3 regions of the Pontibacter liquoris genome follow, and region 2 is predicted to be linked to each of the others. Evidence: riboswitches for the same ligand, from Rfam matches in the RefSeq annotation. Region 2 holds a riboswitch; each other region holds the start of a gene.
What was found. Region 2 has a riboswitch for S-adenosylmethionine ahead of LWL52_RS12635 (O-acetylhomoserine aminocarboxypropyltransferase/cysteine synthase family protein). Riboswitches for the same ligand answer to the same signal wherever they lie in the genome.
Positions count from the first base shown of each region.

Region 1 (4,057 bases), on a different contig from region 2:
CGTCAATATAATCCACAATGCCTTTTACCAGCGCATGTTTCAGGCGTTCGGTTACCGGTGCTTCGCGCCAGCTGTTGTCAGCCTGCACCGCTTCCTTGCCTTTGCCTTTGATGGTTTCGGCATACGTTACCAGCTTTTCGGTGGCATCGGGGTGGCGGTTAAAGATGACGTCTTCGATCAGATCGCGCAGCTCGGTGGGTATTTCGCTGTACACGCCCAGCATGCCGGCGTTCACAATGCCCATGTCCATACCTGCCTGCACGGCATAGTATAAAAACACGGTGTGCATGGCCTCGCGCACCACATCGTTGCCACGGAAAGAGAACGACAAATTACTTACACCCCCACTTACCAGCGCATGCGGCAGGTTGGCTTTGATCCATTTCACGGCCTCCAGGTACTCTACGGCATAGTTGTTATGTTCTTCGATGCCGGTGGCAATGGCCAGAATGTTCGGATCAAAAATGATGTCCTGTGGCGGGAAGCCGATCTCTTCGGTGAGTATCTTGTAAGCGCGCCCGCAGATCTCTATTCTACGTTCAAGCGTATCGGCCTGGCCCTGCTCATCAAACGCCATTACCACAGCGGCAGCACCGTACTGGCGCACCTTGCGGGCAATGTGTTTAAAGTTCTCTTCGCCCTCTTTTAAGCTGATGGAGTTCACGATCGATTTGCCCTGCACGCATTTCAACCCGGCCTCGATCACACTCCATTTCGAGGAGTCGATCATGATGGGCAGTTTGGCAATGTCGGGCTCGGAGGCGATCAGGTTAAGAAAGTTCGGCATGGCCTGCTCTGAGTCGAGCATGCCTTCGTCCATGTTCACGTCGATGATCTGGGCGCCGCCTTCCACCTGCTGGCGCGCTACCGACAAGGCTTCCTCAAACTGGCCGTTTACGATCAGGCGGGCGAATTTTTTGGAACCGGTTACATTGGTGCGTTCGCCTACATTTACAAAAAGACTTTCGGGCGTGATGGTGAGGGGCTCTAACCCACTGAAGCGCGAGTAGGGCGGAATAGCTGGGGGGGTATGCGGTTTATACTTCTGCACTAAGTCGGCAATTACTTTGGTGTGAACGGGCGTAGTGCCACAACAACCACCCAGGATATTTACCAGGCCTTCCTGAAGATATTCCTCCACAATGCGGCCCATCTCCTCTGCCGATTCATCGTAGCCGCCAAAAGCGTTTGGCAAGCCGGCATTCGGGTAGGCACTGATGTAAGTACCCGTGATACGGGAGAGCTCCTGAATATGCGTTTTGAGCTGCCGCGCGCCCAGGGCGCAGTTAAAGCCAATGCTAAGGATAGGCGCATGCGAAACCGAGTTCCAGAACGCTTCTACTGTCTGGCCCGACAAAGTGCGGCCACTGGCATCCGTAATGGTGCCGGATATCATGACCGGCAACTCCTTGCCGCCGTCCTGCACATATTGCGCAATGGCAAGCAGGGCCGCTTTACAGTTAAGGGTATCAAAAACGGTTTCGACCAACAGCAGGTCCGAGCCACCATCCACCAGGCCGCGCACCTGCTCATAGTATGCTGTTACTAGCTGGTCGAAGGTAACGGCGCGGTAGCCCGGGTTGTTCACGTCTGGCGACAGGGAAGCCGTACGGTTAGTAGGCCCGATGGCGCCGGCTACAAAGCGGGGCTTGCCCGGCACCTGTTTCTCCACCTCATCTGCTGCCTGCCGTGCTATCCGGGCTGATTCATAGTTGAGCTCATACACCAGGTGTTCCAGGTGATAATCGGCCATGGCAATGCTGGTGCCGCTAAACGTATTGGTTTCGATGATATCGGCGCCCGCCTGCAGGTACTCGGTGTGAATACCTTTGATGATATCAGGCCGTGTGATGGAGAGCAGGTCGTTGTTGCCTTTCAGGTCGGAGGGATGCTCTTTGAAGCGCTCGCCCCTGAAATCAGCTTCCGTAAGCTGGTGCCGCTGAATCATGGTGCCCATTGCGCCGTCAAGCACTAACACGCGCTCGCGAAGCAATGTATGGATGGGATGGTTTTTCATGGTGAATGTCTTTCTTCTCGTAAGTCTGCTGCTACTATACTTATCAAGAAGGACACCCCAAGGGAGGATGGACTTTCTTATCTTCTCCAAAGCTATCGCTCCGGAAGGGAATTAGCACCAAGCTGGTACAAGGTTGCTAAGACATCATCGGGCCCTGTCCCTCAGTCTTTCTTGATAAGAAGTTGCAAGTTAAAGGTATATCCGCAGAATTTAAAATTTTGTTGCGGCCAAATTCCCGCGGCGGGCAGCAAAGGGCCTTAAAACAGAAAGAGACACTTGTGGTGTCTCTTTCCATCAGAATTTTTTCACTTTAGAAGTAAATAAAATTCCTGCTTATATGTACGTGGCAGCCAGGCCTTTGTTGTGCGGGGCCGGCGTTTAGCATAAAAAAAGGGAAGCCCTGCGGCTTCCCTTTCCTACAGCGCCCGAAGGCGGCTTCAATGCTTAGGCTTCTGCCTCAACGCGTGGCTTTACAGATACGTAAGAACGGTTCTTCTTACCTTTTCTGAATTCTACTACGCCATCAACCAATGCAAACAGGGTGTGGTCTTTGCCAATCCCTACGTTTGTGCTTGGGTGGTGGGCAGTGCCTCTTTGTCTTACGATGATGTTGCCGGCGATAATGTCCTGGCCACCGTAAATCTTAACACCAAGTCGTTTAGAATGCGACTCGCGGCCGTTATTAGAACTACCAGCTCCTTTTTTGTGTGCCATGTTGTTTTACTATTTAGTTCAGGGTTGCGGGGCGACTCCTGAAAAGATTTTACAAATGAATTTCTTCTTACTGCTTATCCAATGCTCTCGATCAGGACCTTGGTGAATTGCTGGCGGTGGCCATTCTTCTTACGGTATCCTTTTCTTCTCTTCTTTTTGAAAACGATCACTTTATCGCCTTTCACGTCGCCAAGGATTTTACCAACCACTTTAACACCGCTAACGAAAGGAGCACCTAATGTGATGGTACCGTTATCATCAGTAAGAAGAACATTGGCGAACTCAACGGCGTCACCCTCATTGCCGGAAAGCTTGTTAGCGTAGATGAACATGCCGTTCTCTACTTTGGTCTGTCGACCTGCGATTTCTACAATTGCGTACATCAGCTTCAATGTAATGATTAAAAATTTAGTCTGCAAAAGTACGGCACTTAATTTACATATGCAACGCCCTGCTGCAGAAATTGTTCTGCCTGCCTGCAGCACCTTTCCACAAACCTGTGGATAACGATGTTGAAATCCTGCGGGCAAAATAAACGACCTGTTAAAAACCCGTCTAAATTACTTGCCCACAGCCGTTTGCACTCATTTTCAGAAATCTGTCTTTTCCACATTTCTTGCACTTCTTTTTACAAGTATACTTTAGGCAGCTTCCTTTTCCCGGCCTTCGGCCTTTGCGCCCTTGTGCCCGGCAGCTGTTTGAAGCAGAATAAAACCCGAAAACGGCTTTTTGTGCATTTAACAGCTACTTTATAGACCATTACCTATATTTTGCAGTATCTATATACGTTATTAACAATGTGGAAAAACCTGTGTATTACCCCTTAAAAACCACCTGCAGAGGCCGTTATGAAGGTGTGTATAAATTGAACAACTTTCGGGGCTTTTTTCTAGTTCAATTCTCTATATTTGAACTCATAATATTTTCGGGCTGGCTACCCGTCAGTTCAAACAACGAATGCATCAGCCGGTTGTGAGAACAAAAACTCACGCCAAACCTTTAAAATATAAATGCTACGCGTTATGGAACCCATATTACAAGAGAACCCCAACCGCTTTGTCCTGTTCCCCATCCAACACGACGAGGTGTGGCAGATGTATAAGAAGGCTGAAGCCAGTTTCTGGACTGCCGAAGAGATCGACCTCTCGCAGGACCTGAAAGACTGGGAAAACCTGAATGATGGCGAACGCCATTTTATCAGCCACGTGCTGGCGTTTTTTGCCGCCTCCGACGGTATTGTGAACGAGAACCTGGCCGTGAACTTTATGCAGGAAGTGCAGCTGCCCGAGGCCCGCTGCTTCTATGGCTTCCAGATCATGATGGAGA
Region 1 is NZ_JALEBG010000002.1:733,351-737,407, reverse strand. Features, by position in the region: gene metH (methionine synthase) at 1-2,017, opposite strand, end outside; SAM riboswitch class I at 2,092-2,198, opposite strand; gene rpmA (50S ribosomal protein L27) at 2,462-2,731, opposite strand; gene rplU (50S ribosomal protein L21) at 2,806-3,114, opposite strand; gene LWL52_RS16485 (ribonucleoside-diphosphate reductase small subunit) at 3,754-4,057, shown strand, end outside.
Region 1: another riboswitch for S-adenosylmethionine. It lies ahead of metH (methionine synthase); the one in region 2 lies ahead of LWL52_RS12635 (O-acetylhomoserine aminocarboxypropyltransferase/cysteine synthase family protein).

Region 2 (4,057 bases):
TTCACGTTACTCAGGTCAAGAATCAGGTTGGTGATCCCCTCGGCATTCAATTTCACGAACTCAGACTTCAGGTCAGGTGCAATAGAAGTATCCAGCTTCTTCTCATCTATCGTGATAATTGTATAGTTTTCTTTCTTATCAATCGTGTATTTCATAGATCTACCAATAAGGATTTAAAAGCAAATGTACCAAAATCTACTTTAATTATGGTAACTTTTAGTGCTAAAAAATGTTTTCAATAATGTGCTGCTCTATTCGAGAAAGCACGTTTTCATAACCCTCCTTTACAAAAGGCTGGCCGGTAAAAACCTCAAACAGCTCAATATAGCGGTCCGAAATGCCGCGTACCACTTCGTCTGTCATCTCCGGAACTGCCTGGCCGTGTTGCCCCTGAAAGCCGTTTCCGATGAGCCACTGGCGCACAAATTCTTTTGAAAGCTGCCGCTGCGGTTCTCCTTGTGCCTGCCGTTCCGCATACCCCTGGCTGTAAAAGTAACGGGACGAATCCGGCGTGTGGATCTCGTCGATCAGGTAAATCTGGCCGTTATACTTGCCAAACTCATACTTGGTATCTACCAAAAGCAGGCCACGTTCTGCGGCCAGTGCGGTACCACGGGCATAAAGCGCTCTGGTATAGCGCTCTAAATTAAGATAATCTTCTTCAGATACAAGGCCTGAGGCAATAATTTCTTTTCTTGAAATGTCTTCGTCGTGGCCTTCGTCTGCTTTGGTGGTGGGGGTGATGATGGGCTCAGGCAACTGGTCATTCTCGCGCAATCCCTCGGGCAGGGCTACCCCGCACAAGAGGCGTTTGCCGGCCTGGTACTCGCGCCACGCATGGCCTGCCAGGTATCCCCGGATCACCATTTCTACTTTAAAAGGCTCGCAACGATACCCGATGGTCGCATTCGGATCCGGGGTAGACAGAACCCAGTTGGGAACAATGTCAGCTGTCGCTTTGAGGTTGAGACTGGCAATCTGGTTGAGCACCTGCCCTTTGTAAGGAATAGCGCGTGGCAGCACCACGTCAAAAGCGGAGATACGGTCGGTGGCGATCATGGCCAGCTTGTCTCCGAAATAGTATACATCGCGAACTTTGCCTTTGTAAAAACCGGTCTGGCCGGCGAAGGAGAAGTTGGTTTCTTTTATGGCCTCCATTACGTGTGATAGGTTGTCAGCAAGCAAAGGTAATTATATTTTAGAGGGTGAAAAATTTAATTGGCTGCTTTCACGTACGATGCCGGGGCCTGCGAATATAGTTGCTAAACTATACCGGAAGTATACTTGGCAGCAGGGGCAAAGTTTAGTATTAATATAGGGAGATGTTATACTATCAGAAGTATGATGCAGCTTCAGGCCTGCGGCGGGTTTTGCAGACACTACTAGCCGGAATCGCCTGTAGTTATGCTGCTGCAGCCGCTGCCTGTAGCCGGGTATGGCCACAGCGCTACTTAGCTGCGCAGGAGCTGGCAGGGGCGCCTGTAACGAAAACAGGAGCCCGCCGTATGATTGCTTAACCGGCGCTGCAAAGGCATTTTTGAAAAAAGAGCAGAAAAAGCTTGCAAATACTTTTAGCGCGGTTTAATATTGCAACATCTAGTCAATACCCTTCGCGGATATTGATTTATAAAGAAGCGTGGAGAGACAGGCTCTATGAAGCGCTAGCAACCTAACTACCGAGTAAAGGTGCTAATTCCTGATTCCGAAAGGTTCGGAAGAATATAAATTGATACTGTCATGAAAAAGGGAATCAAGCCAACACAGCACAGACGTATTTTTAATTTGCCGGCAGCCGCACTGCCGCAAACTCCCGCTTTTGCTCTCGCTAAAGTCATGCGCATGCCCCTGGAGGCTATGTGTTGCTGTTGTTGTTAATCTAGCATCGTTTTAGCCTGCACCGCTTTCGCGGCAGATTCATGTCTGCGGCCAGGGGCTACTCTGTATTCGCATCTCTGCGGTTTTATACTTTAACTTATTTCTTCTCCTACTTTATATACTATAGCCATGTCTCAATCTCTGCATTTCGAAACTCTTCAGCTACACGCTGGCCAGGAAATAGATCCCACCACACAGTCGCGCGCTGTGCCTATCTACCAGACAACCTCCTATGCTTTTAAAAACGCCGAGCACGGGGCCAACCTGTTTGCCCTGAAAGAATTTGGCAACATTTATACCCGCATCATGAACCCGACCACCGATGTGTTTGAGAAGCGGGTGGCGGCGCTGGAGGGCGGCGTGGCAGCCGTTGCCGTGGCATCGGGCATGGCAGCGCAGTTTCTGGCGCTTACCAATATCCTGGAGGCCGGGGATAATTTCGTGTCCACGGGTAACCTGTACGGCGGCTCATTCAACCAGTTCAAGGTATCGTTCAAGCGTCTGGGTATTGAGGCCCGGTTTGCCAAGGACGATGCCGTGGAAAGCTACGAGCAACTGATCGATGAGAAGACCAAAGCCCTTTACGTGGAGACCATTGGCAACCCTCGCTTCAACATCCCGGATTTTGATGCACTGGCCGCACTGGCCCGCAAGTATGACATCCCGTTTGTGGTGGATAATACCTTTGGCGCTGGCGGTTACCTGTTCCGCCCGTTGGAGCACGGGGCCAACGTGGTAGTGGAGGCAGCCACCAAGTGGATCGGCGGCCACGGTACCAGCATTGGCGGCGTAATTGTGGATGGCGGTAACTTTAACTGGGGCAACGGCAAATTTCCGCAGTTCTCGGAGCCGAGCGAGGGCTATCACGGGCTCAACTTCTGGGAAGTATTCGGGGAGAAAGGTCCCTTCGGCAACATTGCCTTTGCCATCCGGGTGCGGGTAGAAGGGCTGCGTGATTTTGGTCCTGCCCTGAGCCCGTTCAACTCTTTCCTGCTGCTGCAGGGCCTCGAAACCCTGTCGCTGCGCCTGGACAGAACCGTGCAGAACGCCCTGGCGCTGGCCCAGTGGCTGGAGCAGCACGAACAGGTAGAAGCGGTGAACTACCCGGGACTGGTGAGCAGCCCTTACCACGAACTGGCTAAAAAGTACCTGAAGCGGGGCTTTGGCGGGGTGTTCTCCTTTAAGCTAAAAGGCGACAAGCAGCAGGCCGAAACTTTTGTGAACAGCCTGCAACTGGTAAGTCACCTGGCTAACGTAGGCGATGCCAAAACGCTGATCATCCACCCGGCCTCTACCACCCACCAGCAGTTAAGCGATGCCGAGCAGCTAAATGCCGGCGTAGAGCAAACCCTGCTGCGCGTGTCGGCAGGTATCGAGCATATCGATGATATCAAAGCAGATTTTGAACAGGCGTTCGCCAAAGTACGCGAAGCACAACCGGAGGCACTCCTCCAGTAACGAAAGAAATGCCAGAGCAACACGTTTTTCATTCCCAACAGGCCTTCACGCTGGAGTCGGGCGCTACCCTGCCCGGCTTGCAGCTGGCCTATACTACCTACGGCCAGCTAAATGCCCGCCGCGACAACGTAGTATGGGTGTGCCATGCCCTGACCGGCAGCTCCGACTTTACAGACTGGTGGGCCGGTCTGTTTGGCCCGGGCAAGTTGTATGACCCGGCGCAGTGGTTTGTTATCTGTGCCAATACCCTGGGCGGATGCTATGGCTCTACCGGGCCGCTGTCCATCAACCCTGCTACGCTGAAGCCCTACTTTCATGCGTTTCCGGTTTTCACTAACCGCGATGTAGTGGCTGCCTTCGAGCTGCTGCGCGGCGAGTTGGGTTTAAAGCAAATTCATACGTTGATCGGCGGTTCGTTGGGAGGGCAGCAGGCACTGGAGTGGGCCATTCAGCAACCTGATGTGTTTGAACGGCTGGTGCATGTGGCCTCTAATGCCCGCCACTCGCCCTGGGGTATCGCGTTTAACGAAAGCCAGCGCATGGCCATTCGCCAGGACCCAAGCTGGCACGGCAACAGCGAGGATGCCGGCAAAGAAGGCCTGAAAACGGCACGTGCTATTGCCATGCTTTCGTACCGCCACTACAACACTTACCACGAAAACCAGCAGGAGCCCGGCAACAGCATTACAGACAATTTCCGGGCGGCAACTTACCAGGTATACCA
Region 2 is NZ_JALEBG010000001.1:3,049,085-3,053,141, reverse strand. Features, by position in the region: gene LWL52_RS12645 (STAS domain-containing protein) at 1-155, opposite strand, end outside; gene LWL52_RS12640 (phosphoribosylaminoimidazolesuccinocarboxamide synthase) at 223-1,158, opposite strand; SAM riboswitch class I at 1,622-1,728, shown strand; gene LWL52_RS12635 (O-acetylhomoserine aminocarboxypropyltransferase/cysteine synthase family protein) at 2,005-3,333, shown strand; gene metX (homoserine O-acetyltransferase MetX) at 3,342-4,057, shown strand, end outside.

Region 3 (4,057 bases), 1.8 Mb from region 2:
CCGGCATAAATAAATGGCTTTTTGGCAGGCTTGGGCTGCAGCACGTTATCTTCCACCTTGTAGTAGTTGCCGCTGTAAGTCACGTGGTCGCGTTCCCACACGCTGGTCACCACGTCCAGCCACTCTTTGGTGCGGGCGTAGCGGTCGTCGTGCTGCTCAAACTGGATGCCATACTTGGTCGCCTCATCGCGCCACCAGCTCGATACCACATTCAGCGACAGGCGGCCATTGCTGATCAGGTCGATGTTGGCGGCCTGCTTAGCCAGCTGCGCCGGGTTGTGGAACGTAGGGCGCACGGCCACCATGATCTCCAGCTGCTGGGTCACAGCGGCCAGCGCCGCTGCCGTAGACCAGGCATCGAGGGCCGGTGCTTCCTGCCCTTTGATATCATTTAAGTATAACTCTGCGATCAACGACAGGTGGTAGCCCCAGCTCTCGCTTTTTTGCGCCAGTTTTTTAACGTAATCCCAGGAGGTGTCCATTCCTTCGTCCGGAATGTTGCGGAGCCATCCTCCGAAAACGGGTAACCAATAGCCGAATTCCATGCTTATACCTCCTGTAGTTTAAGTTGCGCTTTCTTCTCCAGGAAATCTACCAGGCGGGCGTGTGGGTTAAAGCCGATCACGTTCACGGCATCGGCCACAAAATTAGACAGCGCGTTGATGTCGTAGTAGTAGATCCTACCATCGCGGTCGTCCACCATGTACTCAATGCCACCCACGTCGATGCCGGCTTCCTGCACAATGCGTTCGATGTTGTCGATTACTTCCTGCGGCGGGGTATAGGCTTCCACGCGCATGCCATTCTTAGGCGCATCCAGGGCGCAGGCATTGCGGCTCAGTTCCTTGCCGTTGGTGGTCTGGCAAATGTCGGCCGGGCAGAGGTTGAAGCTCTCGCCGGAAGTATACACGTTGATGCCGTAGAGGTATTTGCCGCCCAAGGTTTCGATGCGGGTGATATGGCCGCCGCGGGCTACCACATACTCCTGCACCAGCGCCGTGTGGTCGATGCCCAGCTTCACCTCGGCGGCAGCCACAGCTTGCGCGAGTTCCTCCACAGAATCATAGCGCACAATGCCGGCGCCGCTGCCCCCAATATTGGCTTTCACCACCACCGGGAAGCGCAGCCCTTCGGAGGCTTTCACCGCCTGCGAGGCATGGTTGATGATGCGCGCTTTTGGGTAAGGCAAGCCCAGTTTTTCGAGCAGCGTGATCTGCAGCGCTTTGGAGGTTTCGTACTGAAAGGCCTTGTAGCCGTTCACCACCGGCACACCGGTCGTTTCGAGGTAGGCCAGCAGGCTCAGCGTATAAAAGATACTGTTCTCGTTGTTGCGCAGGTAAGCCGAAGGGCTAGTGCGGTTAAAGAACAGGCTGTAAGGTACTTCCTTTTCGGCCGGATCATAGGTATGGGCGGCGGCATTCAGGCGTTCGTAGCCAATGCCACGGGCGTCCAGTTCATTTAACAAGGGGCGGAACCAGTCCGGGTGCTCGTGAAAAATGGCAATGGGTTTATCGGTGGTGTACGTTGACATAAGTTCTGGTTTTTGAAGTTAGAAGTATAAAGCAGCGGATTATGCACCGCTACAGGCTTTGTTAAATTAAAGAAAGAAGTATGGAATAAAGGGTCAGAAAGCCCCGGAAACGGCCTGAACAGGTACAAACAGGCCATGCCTTTCCCGCAAAGCTGCACACAGATAGGCTGGCAAGTGGGCGCGCCACAATGCATCAGCCTACCGCCAAAGCAGCAGGACTAGCGACAACAACAGCAACCGTAGGCCGGCGCTACAGAAGTATAAACAGAGGTGTTTTCGGAGAAAATCCGGTTAAAAAGGCCCGCCAGTACGGCAGCAAAAGCGATAATAGTAGTTTGCATTATTAGTAATTTATATGCCCTAAATAATTTAGGCAGGATGTAGCACCTGGTTATGCAACTGGTTGCTAGAAGTTCACAGAGCCTGTTCTCTCCCTTCTTCTTTATAAATCAAATACTTGTGAGGGTAATTGACTTGATGAATGCAAAATTCGGAGCTGCGATTTACATTTCCAAATTTTTACCTAAAAATAATGTTGGTACACCATTTAAGTTTTGACAAAGGATAATTTGACAAAGGACAAAAGAACATTGAACAGGGAGAATGATAAAGCAAGTTTAGCAGTTGAATGTTGAAGTATAGCAGGCGGTAAGGCCGGCCTCTGTCCATTTAAAGTTCTTTTCCTGTTACTCTTTTGTCCTTTGTCAAATTATCCTTTGTCCTAAACGCCTACTTTTTCAGCCACTCCAATAATTGCTTCAGCTCGGCAGCAGTATAAACCTTTCCTCCGAAGATCACCGCTTCAATGGCTTCGGTATTGCGGATGTCTTCCAATGGGTTCTTGCTGAGCAGTACCAGGTCGGCTACTTTACCGGTAGCGATGGTGCCATACTGATCGGCTTTACCCATCACGGTAGCGCCGTTCAGGGTAGCTGTTCGTAGGGTCTGGGCGGGTGTCAGGCCGGCTTCCTGCAGCGTTCTAAGCTCCTGGTGCAGCGACTGGCCCGGGTATACATACGAGTTAAAGGCACCGGCATCGGAGCCGGCCAGTATCGTAACGCCTGCGGCCTGCATTTGCGGTACCATGCCGGTAAACTTGTCTTCCAGGTCATGTATAAACGCTCTTGCTTCCGGCGTCTGGCGCTTGGCGCTGTTTTCTCTGCCAGCGTAGGTTTTAATGATACCGTCCTTGATATAGTGCAGGTATTCGTCGTGGCTGTGGTCGGCTTGCGACAGGTTGTTGAGCACGCGGCCAATGTATAAGGTAGGCGTAACGGCGGTATGATGCGCGGCCATCTTCTGGTAGATCTGCGCCGCCGTGGCCGGATCATAGGTGTCGTAGAGCCAGTGGAGGGCCGTGTAAAAACCAACCGGCTTGCCTGTTTTTTCGCCAGCCCGGATCACGTTGGTGATGCTGTCTTCTTTGGTAGAGGCAGCTTTAAAAGTATAGTATAAATGTTCGGTGATATCCAGTCCATTGTCAATCGCATCGCCCAATTTTACGCTAAAGGGCATGTGACCGGCCGTGAGCATGCCCCGGGCCTGGGCCTCTTTGACAATGGCCAGAAACACATCCCCCGAAATAGTGCTGTCATAGATCTTTACAAAATCGACACCCAGCTTTTGCAAGGAATCCAGGGCCACAGGCACCTGTGCTACAGTGGCTACTTCAATAGAGCCGGCCCAGGTGGGCTTGGGGCCATCCAGCTTGGGGCCTGCCGAAATAATGCGCGGACCAACCAGCTTATTGGCTGCAATCGCTTCGCGCCACGCCTGAACGGCCGGGTACAGGTCGCCGCCCGCGTCGCGTACCGTGGTGATACCGTTGATGATGTAAAGCGGGAGCAGGTCTTTGTTGGCTTCCTCCAGTTGGGCGCCGCCGCGCAGGTGCACGTGGTTGTCCCAAAGCCCGGGGATCAGGTACTGGCCTTTGGCATCCAGCGTAGTGGCGGCCTTATACTTGTTGCGGGCACCGGCATCGCCGATCTCCTGGATGAGGCCCGCATTGATCCAGACGGTTCTGTTGCGGAGCAGTTTTCCCTGTTCCACATCCACCACGTTCACGTGTGTCAGCAGCAGGTCGTAGGTCTGGGGCGGCCGGGCGGTGGTGCAGCTCAAAAGTGAGAGGCTCAGCAGCAGGAGCAAAGCAAAAAAGGCAGGGTTTCTCATCGGTCACATCGGTCAGATCAAAAGCCAAGTTAAGGATTCCTGCCGCGTGTGCAATACCCGCAACAGCAGGCCGGCGGGCCTGGAAGTATAAAGTTGTTGTGTGATTGGAATTCCGCACTAAATGCGAGTGAAATCGGGTGGCCTTCAGGTAGTAGCCTACTTTTTACGGGGAGCTAATTCCAGCACCATGTGTTGGGTGGATACCTTAAAACCCTGCGCCTCCCAGAAGCGCACCCCTGTAGGATTATTGATGGCTACCTGCAACTCCAGGTGATCGGCGCCATGGTCTATGAGCCACTTTTTGGCTGCTTCAAACAGCACTTTGCCTACGCCGCTACCGCGGTATTTTTCCTTCAC
Region 3 is NZ_JALEBG010000001.1:1,213,282-1,217,338, forward strand. Features, by position in the region: gene LWL52_RS04985 (LLM class flavin-dependent oxidoreductase) at 1-545, opposite strand, end outside; gene LWL52_RS04990 (ATP-grasp domain-containing protein) at 548-1,531, opposite strand; SAM riboswitch class I at 1,880-1,982, opposite strand; gene LWL52_RS04995 (amidohydrolase family protein) at 2,261-3,700, opposite strand; gene LWL52_RS05000 (GNAT family N-acetyltransferase) at 3,857-4,057, opposite strand, start outside.
Region 3: another riboswitch for S-adenosylmethionine. It lies ahead of LWL52_RS04990 (ATP-grasp domain-containing protein); the one in region 2 lies ahead of LWL52_RS12635 (O-acetylhomoserine aminocarboxypropyltransferase/cysteine synthase family protein).